Regions from separate parts of the Spirosoma horti genome, predicted to be linked through region 2. Evidence: riboswitches for the same ligand, from Rfam matches in the RefSeq annotation. Region 2 holds a riboswitch; the other holds the start of a gene.

Region 1 (4,425 bases), on a different contig from region 2:
ACGCAATGCACCAGGGAGAAGCAATGGCGCTGGCCGCAATAAGTACCAGGTTTTCGATCAGGTTCGGCTGTAAAATGGCCCATTCGAGCGCCTGTTCGCCCCCGACTGATCCGCCAATGCAGGTATGAATTTTTTCGATCCCTAACTCCTGGCGAAGCAAGTCCAGAGCCGCTACCATATCCCGAATGGTAATCATTGGAAAATCGTGGTGATAGGCTCTGCCCGTTGCCGGATTTACGGACAACGGCCCTGTGGATCCATAACACGAACCAATGATATTGGCGCAGATTATAAACGTCTGTTCCGGGTCATAGTATTTACCCGGCCCTACCATACCGCCCCACCAGTCGCCAGCATCCGCATTTCCCGTTAAGGCATGACATACCCAAACAACATTCGATTGGTCGCTGTTGATGGTACCGCGTGTGGTATAAGCCAACCGGAATCCCGGCAGGCTTTCCCCCGATTCGAGCGGAAACGAATATTTATAATCGAAGTAGTTAAGATTCAATCAAGTTTGTTATTTGTGGTTTGTGGTTTGTGGTTTGCGTTCCATACGCCTTGGTACCAATATACCAGCGTACCTATCGGCAAACCACAAACCACAAACAGTTTAACCAAGAACCGGTTCGGCTATTTTGGCAAAAGCCTGCTCGAAGTCAGCTTTAATATCGTCTATATGCTCAATACCCGCCGACACACGCAGAACGCCCACCTCAACGCCTGCGCTTGCCTGTTCCAGTTCACTTAACTGCTGGTGGGTAGTTGCGGCAGGGTGAATAATGAGCGTTTTTGAATCGCCGACGTTCGCCAGATGGCTCACCATTTTCAGGTTGTTCACGAACTGATCGGCGGCCTCGCTGCTCCCTTTCACTTTAAAGGAAAAAACACCCCCAAAACCGCGTTTCAGGTATTTTTTGGCCAGATCGTGGTAAGGACTGCTTTCCAGACCAGGGTAGTTGACGGATTCGACTTGCTCATGCTGTTCGAGCCATTGAGCCAGCGCCAGGGCATTCTGCACCGTCCGATCGACCCGCAGGGATAGCGTTTCGACACCCTGTAACAACAGGAACGAATTGAATGGACTAATGGCCGGGCCCCAGTCACGCAGCCCTTCGACGCGGGCACGAATAATGAACTGGATATTGCCAAACGGGCCACCCACCCCAAATACATCGCTGAATACCAGACCATGATAGCCTTCTGACGGCTCGCTGAACTGCGGAAACTTGCCGTTGCCCCAGTTGTAGTTACCGCTGTCGACAATAACGCCCCCAATGCTGGTGCCGTGACCACCAATCCATTTCGTCGCTGATTCGACCACCACCGCTGCTCCGTGTTCGATGGGCCGGAAAAGATAGCCACCCGCCCCAAACGTGTTATCCACAATCAGTGGCAGATCGTGCTCTTTGGCCAAAGCCGCAAACGCATCGAAATCGGGGATATTGAATCCGGGGTTTCCAATCGTTTCAAGGTAAATCGCCCTGGTTTTCCCATCGATCAGTTTGGCAAACGACTCGGGCTTGTCGCCGTCCGCGAAGCGGGCTTCGATACCCAGCCGTTTGAACGAAACCTTGAATTGGTTGTAGGTTCCGCCGTATAGAAATGAAGTCGTTACGAAGTTATCGCCCGCGCTAAGAATGTTGCTCAGGGCAATAAACTGAGCGGCCTGACCCGAGGCTACCGCCAGCGCAGCCACCCCGCCTTCGAGAGCCGCAATACGCTTCTCGAACACATCGGAGGTGGGGTTCATAATTCGGCTATAGATATTACCGAATGCCTTCAGTGCAAATAAATCAGCGCCATGTGCCGAGTCATTAAAGACAAACGAGGTCGTTTGATAAATGGGGACGGCCCGGGCGTTGGTTGTCGGGTCGACCTCCTGACCAGCGTGCAGTTGAAGGGTATCAAAATGAAGTTCAGCCATAGTTTTAGAAATAGTTAGTGGTTTATCAAGTAAGGTTCATTACAGGCTGATCGAACTGGCGTTGCGTTCCGGCAACGTCAACCGACAACTGTTGACCATCGGACTAGTGAAAAGCACGACAAACCCTCCCGGTTTTCGTGGCGGTTGGTGAGGATTGCTTAGTAAGCCCCGGAGGACATACAGTGCTGAAGATAAAGCATGTGTATTAACGATTTATAGTCCCTAAATAACTTTAGGCAGGAGTTAGCACCTTGCCATGCGGTAGGTTGCCAGCGATTCACAGAGCCTGATCTCTCCTCGCTTCTTTATAAATCAACGCGCGTCGTGAGTCATAGAGATGACGCGTTGCTATTGACTTGATGGCGCAAGTATACTAGCCAAACGGCGTGAATCCAAACACCACTTCTTTTTTCTATGCGATTAACTTTTTTTAATATGGTTCGCTTCTCTCTGCTCAATTAAGTCAATTGATTGTTTACTTTTGCATGTAAGAACTTCTCCTCATGAATCAGACGTACCGCTATAATCGTGAAAATGCCACCCGCGTGGCCGGAGTTACGTCCTTAAAAGATGCGATTGGGCAGTTGTTAAAAGCCTACCAGCTTCAAACCCGGTTTAACGAAACGTACCTCGAAGCGTTTTGGGGTCGTATGATGGGGCCATCCATTGCCTCCCGCACAAACCGGCTTTACGTTCGTGATCGTAAGCTTTATATTGAAATTGCCTCAGCTCCACTCCGCAACGAACTCGTCAATGCCAAGCAGAAGCTCATTCAGCTTGTCAACAAGGACATGGGTACGGAGGTGATCGACGATGTCATTTTCATCTAGACAGATAATATCTCATCATGTAAAAGGGCGTACAGTTTTGAAACTGTACGCCCTTTTACATGATGAATATGTCTTAAATTACCTTACCGACGGACGTATGTAAGCTCAAGGTGTTGGCAAATTCACCCATCGTTACAAACTGACCAAGCGGTTTCAGATAGCGCAACAGCTTTTCGACCCGGTCGAGTAATTCATCCCGCGAATGCCGACGGACATACCCAGGAATTTTTTCATAAGCCGACAGATCGGTAAATTCCCAGGGGTGAACATACAGGTTCAGGAAACCATCCGATCGGAGCGTTTGGCGGCAAAGTTGTTTGTAATAGGCAAATGGGAAATTTTTCAGGCTTAACCAGAACAGCGGTAGGCGCAGCGTTGGCGTTACCGAAGCCGGAATTTGCCAAACCCCCGATTCGCGGAATGGATGACGGGGCTCGCCCCAGTGGTTATACCGGCCAGGTAGCCAGGTGGGATGCAGGGACGAATTATAGCTGTAACCAGCCTGATGAACGTCGTCCGGATCAACAAATCCCATTCGCGCCCGACGGAAACCCGTTACCGGTTGTTTTAGTAAAGCTTCCAGTGCTAATCGGGATTTCAGCAGATCGGCAGGTTCGAACGTTGTGTGAAAATAGCCGTGCGATGCAATTTCGTGTTTCCGGGCCAGCGATCGAATCAGAGCAGGCTCGTGAAGGGCATAATTAGCCGTCGTAAATAGGGTTGTCCGGGCGCCAACCAGTTCAAAGCGCTCAGCCAGCAAGGTTAGCCCGCGCGTTGACACGGCCACTTGTTCGGTTAATGGAATATCGTGGCCGAATTCAACGGCGGTATCAAACTCTTCTACGTCAACGGTGAATAAAATACTTCCTGAATTGGGGCTTGCCATGTCGTTACGCTCTCCTCTATCTCGCTCGTGTCGCCGATAATATAAGCGGGTCGGCCTTTGACTTCCACGAACGTTTTGCCCAAATATACGCCGATGATCCCAATCATTATAAACTGAACACCCCCAATGAGCACCATCAGCAGAACCAGCGTTGTCCAGCCAGATACGGTTGCATGCGTAAAATAATGCTCATATAGCGCTTCTGCCCCGAATAAGGAGGCCAGAAAAAACATCCCAAAACCGAGCAAAACCGACATATACAGGGGTCTTGTCGAAAAGGATGTGATGCCCATCGCTGCCAGTTGCAGCATTTTCCGGAACGAGTATTTCGAGCGGCCGGCGTATCGGGCGGCTGGCTCGTACAGAATACGGCATTGCCGGAATCCTACCCAGGAGATGGCGCCCCGTAGAAAAAGATCGTTTTCCTTAAACTGCTTCAGCGTGTTGACCACTTTGCGATCGAGGAGCCGGAAATCAGCGGCCCCATCTTCAATCTGTAAGTTGGAAACGTTGCGAAGTAATTGATAAAAGTATTTCGATGTCGTTCGTTTAAACCACGACAGTTTGGGATCGGGTTGCCGAACGGTATACACCACTTCATATCCTTCACACCATTTGTCGATCAGCGTTGGAATCAGCTCCGGTGGATGCTGCAGATCGGCATCCAGACAGATAACGGCTTCACCACGCGCATTGTCGTAGCCAGCCCTCAACGCCATCTGGTGGCCAAAATTTCGGGAAAACGACAGGAATCGAACGACAGGATAGGCCTGGCTCAATTG
Region 2 (4,425 bases):
AGCCGAAGATTGTGCCGAGTATTTCGACTATGACGGCATCTCGCCGTATATGCTACTCGTTCATCCGGTCGCGCAGAAGCGCCGGACGCCGGTACCGGCCGATTATGCCAGCTTCCCGCTGCGTGAAAAGCTCTACTACCAGCGGTCTGATCTGCCCTCGATTACGCACATCGACTATTCGGCGCGTATTCAGACCGTTCATAAAGACACCAATCCCCGGTACTACGAACTGATCGACTCGTTCAAGAAACTAACGGGCTTCGGCGTCATCGTGAATACCAGCTTCAATGTGCGGGGCGAACCCATTGTCTGTACGCCCGACGACGCCTATCGTTGCTTCATGCGGACTGAAATGGATTACCTGGCCGTTGGTAACTACCTCTTCGACAAGCGCCAACAGCCCGAATGGCAGGAAAAAGATAACTGGAAAGAAGAATTTGTTTTAGACTAACGAACGATCTGTTTTAATGCAATCAAAACTTGTTTCCAGTGCCGTTCGCCTGCTTCTGCTGGGATTTTTAACCTTTTTTGTTTTCTACGGCGACCATTTCGGGGTTAGTTTCGACTATCCTCACAAAGGGTTATTTGATAACATATACGTTCGTCTGATTAAGTGCTGTCTGTTTCTGTTGCTCATTATCGAGCTGTTACGGGTGTACTACTACGGCGTTGTCAAAAACCCGAATCCACCTAAACTACTCGGTAACGTCGCCACTCTGTTTGTGCCCCTGATTGTGCTGATGTTCTTTGTCGAGATGGCGTTTATGTTTATCTCGCAAAGCCAGGAGGGTGGATTAACGCTGGCGTCGCATATCTGGTTTGAACGCTACTGGCCGCCCATGACGGGCGATTACCGCGACGCGCCCAAAACCGATACGCTGGGCAAAAAGAAAGTATTCATCGTTGGTGACTCCTTTAGCGCGGGTCATGGTCTGAAAACTGCTGAAGAGCGTTACGGTAATATCCTGGGCGAAAAATTAGGAACCAAACAATACGTGACCTACAACCTCGGTATATCTGGTTCGGATACGCGCGATGAATATGCCCGGCTGCTGAAGTTTGGTAAAACCCCCGATATTCTGGTTCTGCAGTACTTCCCAAATGACATTGAAAAAGTGGCGCTGGAGCATGGCCTGGTTCCGCAGGGATTCCGGCCTTATTCCGATCTGCCCCGCTTCATTCAGTCGCTGTTCATGCGGTCGTACCTGCTCAATTACCTGTACTGGCAGTTTCCGCACGGTAACTTTGCCCCCTTCGATGTATACGCCCGGACGGCCTATGGAACACCGGCAATCATCAACGATCACCTGAGCGATCTCACCAAATTCATTACCTATGCCAAAGAGCATAACTGCCGTTTCTACGTGGTTATGTTCCCGTTCTCACACAACATCGAGAAAACGGCTGAGTATGTTAAGCCGGTCGTGACTCTTTTTCAAAGCAACAACGTCCCGATGCTGGACGTGGGAAAACTAATGGTTGATATTGACCCGAAGGATCGGGTTGTGGGCCGAAATGATGGCCATGCCAGCTCGATCGTGAATCAGCGGGTAGGTGATGCGCTTTTCAAATTGGTGCAGTCGAATCCGGGAACGGGCCAGCTCGTATCTAGTATTAAGTAAGTTAACTCAAATAAATATATGGAATTCTTACAGGATATTTTCAAGTTCATGAAGCAGCGCAAAAAGTGGTGGCTGGCTCCAATGATCATTCTGTTGCTGCTCATTGGGGTTCTGATCGTCATTGGCGGTGGGTCGGCGGTAGCTCCGTTTATCTACACATTGTTCTAAACACATGGATATTACCGAAAAAGTAAAAGCCCAGCTCGTTATCGTAACTGGGCTGGTTGTACTGTATTTCATCACCAAGTCGCCCTGGTTTCTGTATGGAGCCGCGGCTGTAGGGGTGCTGAGTCTGGCCATTCCGGCCGTGGGCGACCTTATCGTAAAAGCGTGGTTCAAACTGGCAGAAGTGCTGGGAAACATCAACGGCAAAATCATTTTGTCGGTGCTGTTTTTTGTCTTCCTGTTTCCCATCGCCCTGCTGTATCGTATTTCGGCCAAGAATCCGCTGGCGATCAAGCGTACAAATGATGCGTCGTTCTATACCGAGCGAAACCATCTCTATACCAAAGAGGATATGGAAGATGCCTGGTAATTAGGATTAAATGCATGTTGATTTCGGGCGTCTCGATTGTCGGGGTGCCCGATTTTTTGTTTAATTTTGTGAAAGCTTATCCAGAAAGACGGAGGGAACGGACCCGATGATGTCTTGGCAACCAACCACCCCAAGGAAATGGTGCCAATTTCCTCCCGTTATATGGCGGGGTAGATAAGTTAGCCCTGCGCTATCTGTCTTACTGTATCTAAGCTGTTTTATTTATTGGACTTTTTTTAGTCTGCCAGTTGTTGGTACACTACGAATAACGCCTTCTATTACTGCCTTTGAAAACGATACACGAACTTCTTCACGAACGTATCCTTGTCCTCGATGGGGCCATGGGAACGATGATTCAACGGTATAACCTGACGGATGGTGACTATCGGGGCGAGCGATTCCAGGATTGGCCGCACGACCTGAAGGGAAACAACGACTTGCTGTCGTTGACCCGGCCCGATATTATTCAGACCATTCACAAACAGTATCTCGAGGCCGGTTCCGATATTATCGAGACCAATACCTTCAGTGCTACGTCCATTGCCATGGCCGATTACCACATGGAGGAGCTGGCCTATGAGCTCAACTACGAGTCGGCCCGGCTGGCCAAAGAAGTGGCGGTTGAGATTAGCCGTCAGCAGCCCGACAAACCACGGTTTGTGGCCGGGGCTATGGGGCCAACTAACCGGACGGCGTCACTGTCGCCCGATGTCAATAACCCGGCTTATCGTGCGGTTACGTTCGATGATCTGGTGAATGCGTATTATGAGCAGGTGAGTGGTTTGGTCGATGGCGGATCGGATCTGCTGCTCGTCGAAACCATCTTTGACACGCTCAACGCGAAGGCGGCTATGTTCGCCATCGACAAGTACTTTAACTTAAATCCTCAGAAGACGCCCCTGCCGATCATGATCTCGGGCACCATTACGGATGCCAGTGGTCGAACCTTATCGGGGCAGACAACGGAAGCGTTTTTGTATTCTGTTTCGCACTTGCCTTTGCTCAGCGTAGGGCTTAACTGTGCGCTGGGGGCGGCCCTGATGCGGCCGTATATACAAACACTGTCGAAGGAAGCGCCTTTCTTCACGTCGGCCTATCCGAATGCGGGCTTACCCAACGAATTTGGGGAGTACGACGAAACACCGGATATGATGGCGTTGCAGATGGAAGACTTCATCAAAAGCAGCTTTGTCAACATCGTTGGTGGTTGCTGCGGCTCAACGCCCGATCACATTCGGGCCATTGCCGATGTTGCGGCCAAGTATCCACCCCGGCAGCTACCGGAGCCCGAGCCTTATCAGAAATTGAGTGGTCTGGAACCGCTCAAGATTACGGAGCAAACCAACTTCCTGAACGTCGGTGAACGGACCAACGTAACCGGTTCCAAGAAGTTTGCCCGGCTCATTAAAGAAGGAAACTTCGACGAAGCCCTTAGCATTGCCCGCGGACAGGTAGAAGGAGGTGCCCAGGTGATCGACATCAACATGGATGAAGGCATGTTGGATTCGGTAGAAGCCATGACCACATTCCTGAACCTGATTGCCGCCGAACCGGATATCGCCCGTGTGCCCATCATGGTCGATTCGTCCAAATGGGAAGTCATTGAGGCTGGCTTGAAGTGCGTACAGGGGAAAGCCATCGTTAACTCCATTTCGCTCAAAGAAGGCGAAGAGGCCTTCATCGAACGGGCCCAGTTGGTGAAGCGCTACGGTGCTGCTGCCGTGGTGATGGCGTTCGACGAAAGTGGCCAGGCTGATTCCTACGAACGACGCATCCAGATTTGCGAACGCGCCTACCGGATCCTGGTCGACAAGGTTCATTTCGCTCCGCAGGACATTATTTTCGACCCCAATATTCTGACCGTTGCCACGGGCATCGAAGAGCATAATAACTACGCGGTCGATTTCATCAATGCCACCCGCTGGATCAAGCAAAATCTGCCGCTGGCCAAAGTAAGCGGTGGCGTATCCAATATTTCGTTCAGTTTCCGGGGCAACGATGTTGTTCGGGAGGCCATGCACTCGGCCTTTCTGTACCATGCCATCCGGGCGGGTATGGACATGGGGATCGTGAATGCCGGTCAACTGGAAGTATACGACAGCATTCCAAAAGAGTTGCTGGAGCGTTGTGAAGACGTACTGCTCAATCGTCGGGACGATGCTACCGAACGCCTGGTCGATTTTGCTGAAACGGTGAAAGCGAAAGGGAAAGCCATTGTTCAGGACGAAAGCTGGCGGCTCGAACCCGTTCGGGAACGGCTCAAGCACG

The links. Region 2 has a riboswitch for S-adenosylmethionine ahead of metH (methionine synthase). Riboswitches for the same ligand answer to the same signal wherever they lie in the genome.
Region 1: it holds a riboswitch for S-adenosylmethionine, as region 2 does, so the genes downstream of both, ACYVAM_RS29565 (O-acetylhomoserine aminocarboxypropyltransferase/cysteine synthase family protein) here and metH (methionine synthase) in region 2, are expected to answer to the same signal.

The regions. Positions count from the first base shown of each region.
Region 1 is NZ_BAAHBQ010000013.1:14,486-18,910, forward strand. Features, by position in the region: gene ACYVAM_RS29560 (homoserine O-acetyltransferase family protein) at 1-511, opposite strand, end outside; gene ACYVAM_RS29565 (O-acetylhomoserine aminocarboxypropyltransferase/cysteine synthase family protein) at 614-1,927, opposite strand; SAM riboswitch class I at 2,138-2,241, opposite strand; gene ACYVAM_RS29570 (DciA family protein) at 2,431-2,757, shown strand; gene ACYVAM_RS29575 (polysaccharide deacetylase family protein) at 2,831-3,643, opposite strand; gene ACYVAM_RS29580 (glycosyltransferase family 2 protein) at 3,598-4,425, opposite strand, start outside.
Region 2 is NZ_BAAHBQ010000002.1:889,799-894,223, forward strand. Features, by position in the region: gene ACYVAM_RS07645 (carbamoyltransferase family protein) at 1-451, shown strand, start outside; gene ACYVAM_RS07650 (SGNH/GDSL hydrolase family protein) at 468-1,622, shown strand; gene ACYVAM_RS07655 (DUF5989 family protein) at 1,641-1,790, shown strand; gene ACYVAM_RS07660 (SxtJ family membrane protein) at 1,795-2,157, shown strand; SAM riboswitch class I at 2,231-2,338, shown strand; gene metH (methionine synthase) at 2,445-4,425, shown strand, end outside.